Regions from separate parts of the Pseudoalteromonas sp. NGC95 genome, predicted to be linked through region 2. Evidence: predicted binding sites of a transcription regulator. Region 2 holds the regulator's gene; the other holds the start of a gene.
The links. The regulator NrdR, encoded in region 2, represses ribonucleotide reductase genes. The targets are predictions, from matches to a motif close to AAACACNANATNTNGTGTTT.

Region 1 (4,644 bases), on a different contig from region 2:
GCCAAAGCATGGCGCGTATGGGTGCAAAAGTAACTGGCATCGATATGGGCCAAGAGCCTCTAACCGTTGCTAAGTTGCACAGTTTAGAAACTGGCGTAAATGTAGATTATATAAAAGTGCCTGCAGAAGAGTTTGCAACACAGTACCCTGAGCGCTTTGATGTAATAACGTGTATGGAAATGCTTGAGCACGTTCCCGACCCAGCATCTATCATTCATGCTGTAGCTGCACTTGCCAAACCAGGCGCGGACGTGTTTTTTTCAACCCTGAACAAAACACCTAAAGCATATTTATACGCGATTGTTGGCGCTGAAAAACTCTTAAAAATGGTGCCTGAAGGTACACACGACCATAAAAAGTTTATAAAGCCTGCACAACTTATTGCATGGGCAGAGCAAGCCGGTTTAAAAGTTCGTGCAAGTACAGGGCTTTCTTATAACCCACTATCAAAGCAATATACGCTCAATAGTGACGTTAGCGTAAATTACATACTTTATTTTGAGAAGTTAGCTTAATGGCTAACTCTCAAGCCCCCCTACCCCTTATTGAGTACGATGCATTTTTATTTGATTTAGACGGCACCCTACTCGACACCGCTGATGATTTAGGTGCCGCTTTAAACGCAGTTCTTATTAGCAATAAAATAGAACCTGTTAGTAGTGATATATACCGTCCTGCGGCATCTAACGGCGCAGGCGCATTATTAGAGGCTGGTTTTAAAGAATTATGGGCTAAACAACCCCAAAGCGAGCTTATAAAGCAATTAGTTGACGAGTACGCCACAAACATAGCAAATCACACACGTTGCTTCAGCGGAGTTGAATCGTTACTTATCGCCCTTGATCAGAAAAAGATCAAATGGGGGATCATGACTAATAAACCAGGGTTTTTAACCGATCCTTTAGTGGCAGCTATTCCCGCATTAAAAAATGCCAGTGTGGTAATAAGTGGCGACACATTAGCTGAAGCGAAGCCATCACCTCTACCACTGCTACATTGTGCAAAGCTTATGCAGGTAGAACCAAGCCGTTGTTTATACATTGGTGATGCACAACGTGACATACAAGCAGGCAAAGCGGCAGGTATGCATACCGCAACGGCACTTTGGGGTTACATCCCAAGTAAAGATGAAGCGATAGCTTGGGAAGCCAATTTTAACTGGCTAAGCCCAATTGATGGTTTTAACCATATATAGTGCTATGTTAATTATTAAACACTATATATTGTGATTATGTTAGTTTTCACACAAAGCTTGCTGATAAAAAAAGCAGTCAGAATTTATTTTTAAAATGCGTAAATTTAGCAGATCATTAGTTTACTTTTTAAACGCCTTTGGTTGAGTGGTCGTTTAAGTGTGAGCGTCTACTAACACAAATACGCTATACCGAAGTTATCCACAAATAGGGGCAATTATGTCCCTTGCAAAACAACTCAGACCACATTAGAGTTTTATTAACACTTTGATGGGATTGATATTTCAATTAAGTGGAGGGGCTAACACCATACTCAAATTTTGAATATGATGTTAGCAAAGACACTTGCTCGAGTTTTAAGAAAGTGCCCAAGTTTGGAAGTTTGAGCGTAACTTATTCTTATATTCTCAGCAAGTGACTAACTCAGATTTAGGATAACTAAAATTGAAGTTCAGTTTATCTATAGAAATATCAGAAAGTGTAATAATAGGTATTTTTAAAATTATTACACTGAGCAGCATGCTCTTTGTATAAATTTAAATGGGCTATCTTTTAGCCCATTTCTATATCTTCCCTCTAATTATGCTTTTTATTTATAAAAGCGTTCAACCATGAACACTAAACAACTCACTTAGATAGTGCACTGAAACCATATATAGTGCTATGTTAATTAATAAACACTATATATTGTGATTGTGTTAGTTTTCACACAAAGCTTGCTGATAAAAAAAGCAGTCAAAATTTATTTTTAAAATGAGTAAATTTAGCAGATCATTAGTTGATTTTTGCATATTTCAACTTAAATGATTGTTCGAAGGTGAGTGTCTACTAACACAAATGCGTTATCCCAAAGTTATCCACAAACAGGGGCAATTATGTCCCTTGCAAAACAACTCAGACCACACTATCTTGTGATCTCTAAATTGAACAACACCAGATATTGTGGCCAAATGTTATTCAATTAAATTCGCCAATACGGTGAAACCTATAATAAATGAGTATGTACCTTGCTTCGGCGAGGCATAAAGCATTGGTCAAAATACATAATTCCCAAGGAATACAGGCAAATGAACCAACAGTTATCTGTAAGCAAACGTGACGGGCGCAAAGAACCTCTTGATCTGGATAAGATCCATCGCGTTATTGAATGGGCCGCCGAAGGTTTAAGCAACGTTTCGGTTTCGCAAGTTGAATTAAAATCGCACATTCAGTTTTACGACGGTATTCGTACTAAAGACATTCACGAAACCATCATTAAAGCAGCAGCGGATCAGATTTCAAAAGAATCGCCTGATTATCAATACTTAGCTGCACGTTTAGCTGTATTCCATTTACGTAAAAAAGCGTACGGTCAATTTGAGCCACCACGTTTATTTGACCACGTAACAAAAATGGTTGGCGATAAACGCTACGATGCTCACTTATTAGTAGATTACACAGAGCAAGAATTAGACGAGCTTGATGCATATCTTGATCATTCTCGCGATCTTAACTTTAGCTACGCGGCTGTAAAACAGCTTGAAGGTAAGTATCTCGTTCAAAACCGTGTATCGGGTGAAATCTACGAAAGTGCACAGTTTTTATATATTTTAGTAGCAGCGAGCTTATTCTCTGACTACCCACGTGAAACACGCGTTTCTTACATTAAGCGCTTTTACGACGCAGTATCGTTATTTAAAATATCTCTACCAACGCCAATTATGTCGGGTGTACGTACACCTACTCGCCAGTTTAGCTCGTGTGTATTAATTGAATGTGGCGATAGCCTTGATTCAATTAACGCTACATCATCTGCTATTGTTAAATACGTTTCACAACGCGCAGGTATTGGTATTAATGCTGGTCGAATTCGTGCGCTAGGTAGCCATATTCGTAACGGCGAAGCGTACCACACAGGTTGTATTCCTTTTTATAAGCACTTTCAAACAGCTGTTAAAAGTTGTTCGCAAGGTGGTGTACGTGGCGGCGCTGCAACATTGTTCTACCCGCTTTGGCATTTAGAAGTAGAGAACCTACTTGTACTTAAAAATAACCGTGGTGTAGACGATAACCGCGTTCGCCACCTAGATTACGGCGTACAGTTTAATAAACTAATGTACTCTCGTTTAATTAAAGACGACTACATTACGTTATTTAGCCCATCAGATGTGCCTGGTCTTTACGATGCATTTTTTGAAGACCAAGCTGAGTTTGACGCGCTTTACGTAAAATACGAACAAGACGAATCGATTCGTAAAAAACGCATTAAAGCGATTGAGCTTTTCTCTATGTTTGCGCAAGAGCGTGCAAGTACAGGTCGTATTTATTTACAAAATGTGGACCACTGTAATACACATAGCCCGTTCATTGCTAAAGTCGCGCCTATTCGCCAATCTAACTTATGTTTAGAAATTGCATTGCCAACTAAGCCACTTAATAACGTAAATGACGAAGAAGGCGAAATTGCCCTTTGTACACTGTCTGCGTTTAACTTAGGTGCAATAGAATCACTTGATGAGCTTGAAGAGCTAGCTGAACTTGCAGTACGCGCACTTGATAACTTACTTGATTTCCAAGACTACCCAGTACCGGCTGCTAAAAATGCAACTATGGGTCGTCGTACACTTGGTATAGGTGTAATTAACTACGCATACTACCTAGCTAAAAACGGTAAGCGTTATTCAGATGGCAGCGCAAATGCATTAACACATAAAACTTTTGAAGCTATTCAATACTACTTGATGAAAGCATCAAACGAGCTTGCTAAAGAGCGTGGTGCCTGTCCTAAGTTTAACGAAACAACGTATTCACAAGGCATTATGCCAACAGATACGTACAAACGTGATTTAGATAAAATTTGTGATGAGCCACTTCATCTTGATTGGGATACACTACGTGCAAATATTAAAGAGCACGGTATGCGTAACTCAACACTAAGTGCGTTAATGCCATCAGAAACATCGTCGCAAATCTCTAATGCAACAAATGGTATTGAGCCACCACGTGGACATATTAGCGTTAAAGCAAGTAAAGACGGTATTTTAAAGCAAGTTGTTCCTGAGTATGAGCGTTTAAAAGATCAATACGAGCTACTGTGGGACATTCCATCAAACGATGGTTACTTGCAGCTTGTTGGTATAATGCAAAAATTTGTAGACCAAACAATTTCTGCAAATACAAATTATGATCCAAACAAGTTCGAAGGCGGTAAAGTACCTATGCAAGTCTTATTAAAAGACTTACTAAGCGCGTACAAACTAGGTGTTAAAACCTTGTACTACCACAATACTCGTGATGGTGCCTCAGATATGCAAGAAGATACTCCAGAAGTGGAAGATGATGATTGTGAAGGCGGCGCGTGTAAAATATAACTGCTGATTTTTATTTTAAGCGGGCATTTAGCCCGCTTTTTCTGATAGTTTTTTGAGTGATAAACATGTCTTATACTACTTTTAGCCGAAACCATAATAAC
Region 2 (4,644 bases):
AGGTACTTTGCAAATGTACACGTACATTTGTCGGTTCTTGCTCTTTTATATCGCCTTTAAGCAATACGTAATGTAATTGGCCGTCAATTGTGTCTTTGTAAGTAACTAAATCAAATTCACCGTGAATAGTTGGTAACTTACATTTTGCAACTTGCTCAATTGTTGTTTCATTTAAGTTACGGTATTCGATTAAATCAGCAATAGTACCAATTTTAATATCATGCTCTTTCGCAAAAACTTCTAAATCAGGGCGACGCGCCATGGTGCCATCGGCATTAAGTATTTCAACAATAACAGATGATGCTTCAAGCCCAGCTAAACGCGCTAAATCACAGCCAGCTTCAGTATGTCCTGCGCGAGTTAATACGCCGCCAGGTTGTGCCATAATTGGAAAAATATGACCAGGCTGCACGATATCACTTGGTACTGCGCCTTTAGCTATAGCCGCTTGCACTGTACGCGCTCTATCTGCTGCTGAAATACCTGTAGTAACACCCTTTGATGCTTCTATTGACATTGTAAAGTTAGTCGAAAATGCAGCACCATTATTTTTAACCATTAAAGGTAAATCAAGTTGCTCACAACGCTCTTGCGTCATAGTTAAACAAATTAAACCACGGCCATGAGTCGCCATAAAATTAATAGCTTGTGCACTAATATGCTCTGCGGCAATAATTAAATCGCCTTCATTCTCTCTATCTTCATCATCCATTAAAATAACCATTTTACCGGCTTTAATATCGTCGATGATTTCTTGTGCGCTGTGTAAATTCATAAATTTGCTCGTGTAAGTTATCAGTTTCGTTATTTAATAAAACCCGCTTTAGCGAGTAAGCTCATCGAAATATCAGAGCCCGTTGGTTGCTCTGCACCTTTTATAAGGCGCTCTAAATAACGTGCAATTTGATCGACTTCTAAATTAACTTGAGTGCCTACTTTAAAGTGAGCAATTGTGGTTTGCTCACTCGTATGTGGAACAATTGTTAATTTGAATTTATTACCTTCTACAGCGTTTACTGTCAGGCTTATACCATCAATACATACCGAACCTTTGTACGGGATGTATTTCATTAAATTTTCTTCGGTTGTAAGCCAATATTCTGTTGCTCGAGCGTTTGCTGTAATGCTTGTAATAGTTGCTATGCCATCAACATGGCCAGATACTAAATGACCGCCTAAACGCGAAACAGGTTGCATGGCTTTTTCAAGATTCACCGTTTGCCCTAAAGCATAGTGAGCAAAACCGGTTAAACCAATCGTCTCGTTAGATAAATCAGCACTAAAACCGTCAATATGTTTATCAACTACAGTTAAGCAAACGCCATTGGTTGCAATGCTGTCGCCTAGCTTTACGTCTTCCATATCAAGGTCAGCACTTTGGATACGAATGGCTAAGTCGCCTTGTTTTTTTTGTAATAAAGCAATTTTGCCTGTGGCTTCTATTATCCCAGTAAACATAGCGCTACTCTTTTTATTAAGTGATTTTAATGAGTTTTTAACGCGGTGATACGTAAATCGTCACCAATGCGCGCACATTCATTAAATGTTAAATCAACGGTGTTTTGCATACTCGTCAATTCAGGAAAATTAACTAAACTTTTTGCATCATGGCCCATTAATTTAGGCGCCAAATAAAAAACAAACTCGTCAACTAAATCAAGCTCTGTCATTTTACCAGCAAGTGTTGCTCCGCTCTCAAGCCAAACATTATTAAACTGCAGTTGCCCAAGCTTTTCTAAAACAGCCTGTAAATCAACTTTGCCGTTACTTTCACTTACTTCAATATGCTTTACAAAATGTGGCCATTGCAGTGATTTATCAACCTTAATCGTAAATATTATTACATCACTTTGGATTTTAAATAAAGCAAGGTTGGGCGTTAAACGATTCTGTGAATCAATTATAACACGCACGGGCTGGCGAAGCGGTAAATCGGTAGGTAGCGTGCAAGGCAACTCGCTTAGTCGCACATTAAGTTTAGCATCGTCTACTAACACGGTATCGGCACCGGTTAAAATAGCGCAGCTTTGCGCTCGGTATAATTGTACGTCTTGGCGAGCAGCGGGACTTGTGATCCACTTACTTTGCCCATTTTTAAGCGCTGTTTTACCATCTATGCTTGCTGCCATTTTACAGGTCACATAAGGTAAGCCTTGTTCCATTCGCTTAAAAAAGCCAACGTTAAGTGCGCGAGCTTGTGATTCAAGTAATCCATAAGCAACTTCAATACCGGCATCGCTCAGTATTTTAAGGCCTTTGCCTGCAACTTGTGGGTTTGTATCAACCATAGCGGCAATTACTTTTACAACGCCCGCCTTTTTTAAGCCTTCAGCACACGGTGGCGTACGCCCATAATGACTACACGGTTCAAGCGTTACATAAGCCGTTGCACCTTGTGCATTATTGCCAGCTATTGCCAGTGCATTTACTTCAGCATGGCCTTGACCTGCTAATTGATGAAAACCCTCACCAATTATTTGATTATTTTTAACTAATACACAGCCAACATTAGGATTAGGCGTGGTAGTAAATCGGCCTTTTTTGGCAAGCTCTATGGCACGTGCCATATACATTTCATCATGTTCGGTAAAAGGAACTTGGTTCAGCATTTATTATACCAATTGCGTTAAATAAGTGGTCTATTATAGCGCTAAGAAAATAGCGCAATAACAAGGCGAAAATTATGACATATAGTTGTTCTATATGAATAATTTTTAACGCAGTGAGTGCGCTATTTAATGCGATAGAATGATCATGTTTTTAATAAAATTGGTATTACTCCCCTAAGCGGGCAATTTCTTCGCCAAATTCGCGTATATCTTCAAACGAGCGATAAACAGAGGCAAATCTTACGTACGCTACTTTATCGAGCTTTTTGAGGGCTTCCATAATGCATTCCCCCACCAAATGGCTTGAAATTTCTCGCTCACCCGTTGCGCGTAGTTGCGATTTTATTATATTCACTACTTCGTCTACTTGCTCTGTGCTCACTGGGCGTTTTTCGAGTGCGCGATTTAAGCCATTTAATAATTTATCTTCGTTAAATGGTTCGCGGCTGCCGTCTTGTTTAATAACACGAGGCATAACCAGTTCAGCGCCTTCAAATGTAGTAAAGCGCTCGTGGCAGTCGTTACACTCACGACGCCTGCGAACTTGATGGCCTCCGCCAACAAGGCGTGAGTCAATAACTTTAGTATCTTTTGCGGTACAAAATGGACAATGCATAGCTCGGTACTTCCGTTTTAAAACAAAAAAGACCGCTAAATAGCGGTCTTTTATCTTAGCAAAAATTAGGGCTTATGTGCTCTAAATTACTGCCGCTTATGCAATTAAGCGTAAACAGGTAATTTTGCACAAATTGCTTTTACTTTTTCTTTAACTTGCGCCTGTACAGATTCATCAGTGATGTTATCTAGTACGTCACAAATCCAGCCAGCAAGCTCTTTTGATTCTACTTCAGTAAAACCACGGCGAGTAATTGCAGGAGAACCAATACGCAAACCAGATGTTACAAATGGTGAGCGTGGATCGTTCGGTACTGAGTTTTTATTAACTGTGATGTTAGCGTTGCCTAGGGCAGCATCTGCATCTTTACCAGTGATATCTTTATCGATTAAATCAAGTAAAAATAAGTGGTTTTCAGTTTTGTCAGAAACGATTTTGTAGCCGCGCTCTTGCATTACAGCAACCATTGCTTTTGCGTTTTTAACAACTTGTGTTTGGTATACTTTAAACTCTGGTTGAAGTGCTTCTTTAAATGCCACTGCTTTTGCTGCAATAACATGACATAAAGGACCGCCTTGGCCACCAGGGAAAACAGCGCTGTTAAGCTTTTTGTAGATTGCTTCGTCGCCACATGCAGAAATAATCAAACCACCACGAGGGCCTGCAAGTGTTTTATGCGTAGTTGTAGTTACAACGTGTGCATGAGGAACAGGGCTTGGGTAAACGCCTGCCGCAATTAAACCCGCAACGTGAGCCATGTCAACAAACAGATAAGCACCGATTTTGTCAGCAATTTCACGGAATTTAGCCCAATCAACAATACCTGAGTATGCTGAGAAACCACCAATAATCATTTTTGGTTTGTGCTCAAGTGCTAGTGCTTCAACTTGTGCGTAATCAATTTCGCCCGTTGCTTCATCTAGTCCGTATTGAATTGCATTGTAAAGCTTACCAGAGAAGCTTACGTGAGAACCGTGAGTTAAGTGACCACCATGAGCTAAGCTCATACCTAATACAGTATCGCCAGCGTCTAATAATGCTAGAAAAACAGCTGCATTAGCTTGCGAACCAGCATGTGGCTGCACGTTAGCGTAGTCAGAACCAAATAATTCGTTAGCACGGTCAATTGCTAATTGCTCAACAACATCTACATGCTCACAACCGCCATAATAACGTTTGCCTGGGTAACCTTCTGCGTATTTGTTTGTAAGCTGTGAACCCTGCGCTTCTAGTACGCGTGGGCTACAGTAGTTTTCTGAAGCGATTAGTTCGATATGCTCTTCTTGGCGAGCAGTTTCTTTGGTTATCGCGTCAAATAACTCTGGATCAAAATCCGAAATATTCATGCTACGTTCTAACATTGGGGTCTCCTAGGGCAACGTGTATGGTGTTTTTTAGAGGCTTTATTGTACGCTTTAA

Region 1: a site for NrdR is predicted at 2,122-2,141, ahead of nrdA (class 1a ribonucleoside-diphosphate reductase subunit alpha). Genes of this name have one in related genera too.

What each region holds. Positions count from the first base shown of each region.
Region 1 covers NZ_JADYWR010000011.1:132,600-137,243, forward strand. The annotation lists gene ubiG (bifunctional 2-polyprenyl-6-hydroxyphenol methylase/3-demethylubiquinol 3-O-methyltransferase UbiG) at 1-515, shown strand, start outside; gene I6E70_RS12085 (HAD family hydrolase) at 515-1,195, shown strand; gene nrdA (class 1a ribonucleoside-diphosphate reductase subunit alpha) at 2,261-4,543, shown strand; gene nrdB (class Ia ribonucleoside-diphosphate reductase subunit beta) at 4,609-4,644, shown strand, end outside.
Region 2 covers NZ_JADYWR010000032.1:17,084-21,727, forward strand. The annotation lists gene ribBA (bifunctional 3,4-dihydroxy-2-butanone-4-phosphate synthase/GTP cyclohydrolase II) at 1-775, opposite strand, end outside; gene I6E70_RS19075 (riboflavin synthase) at 805-1,458, opposite strand; gene ribD (bifunctional diaminohydroxyphosphoribosylaminopyrimidine deaminase/5-amino-6-(5-phosphoribosylamino)uracil reductase RibD) at 1,485-2,609, opposite strand; gene nrdR (transcriptional regulator NrdR) at 2,776-3,225, opposite strand; gene glyA (serine hydroxymethyltransferase) at 3,330-4,586, opposite strand.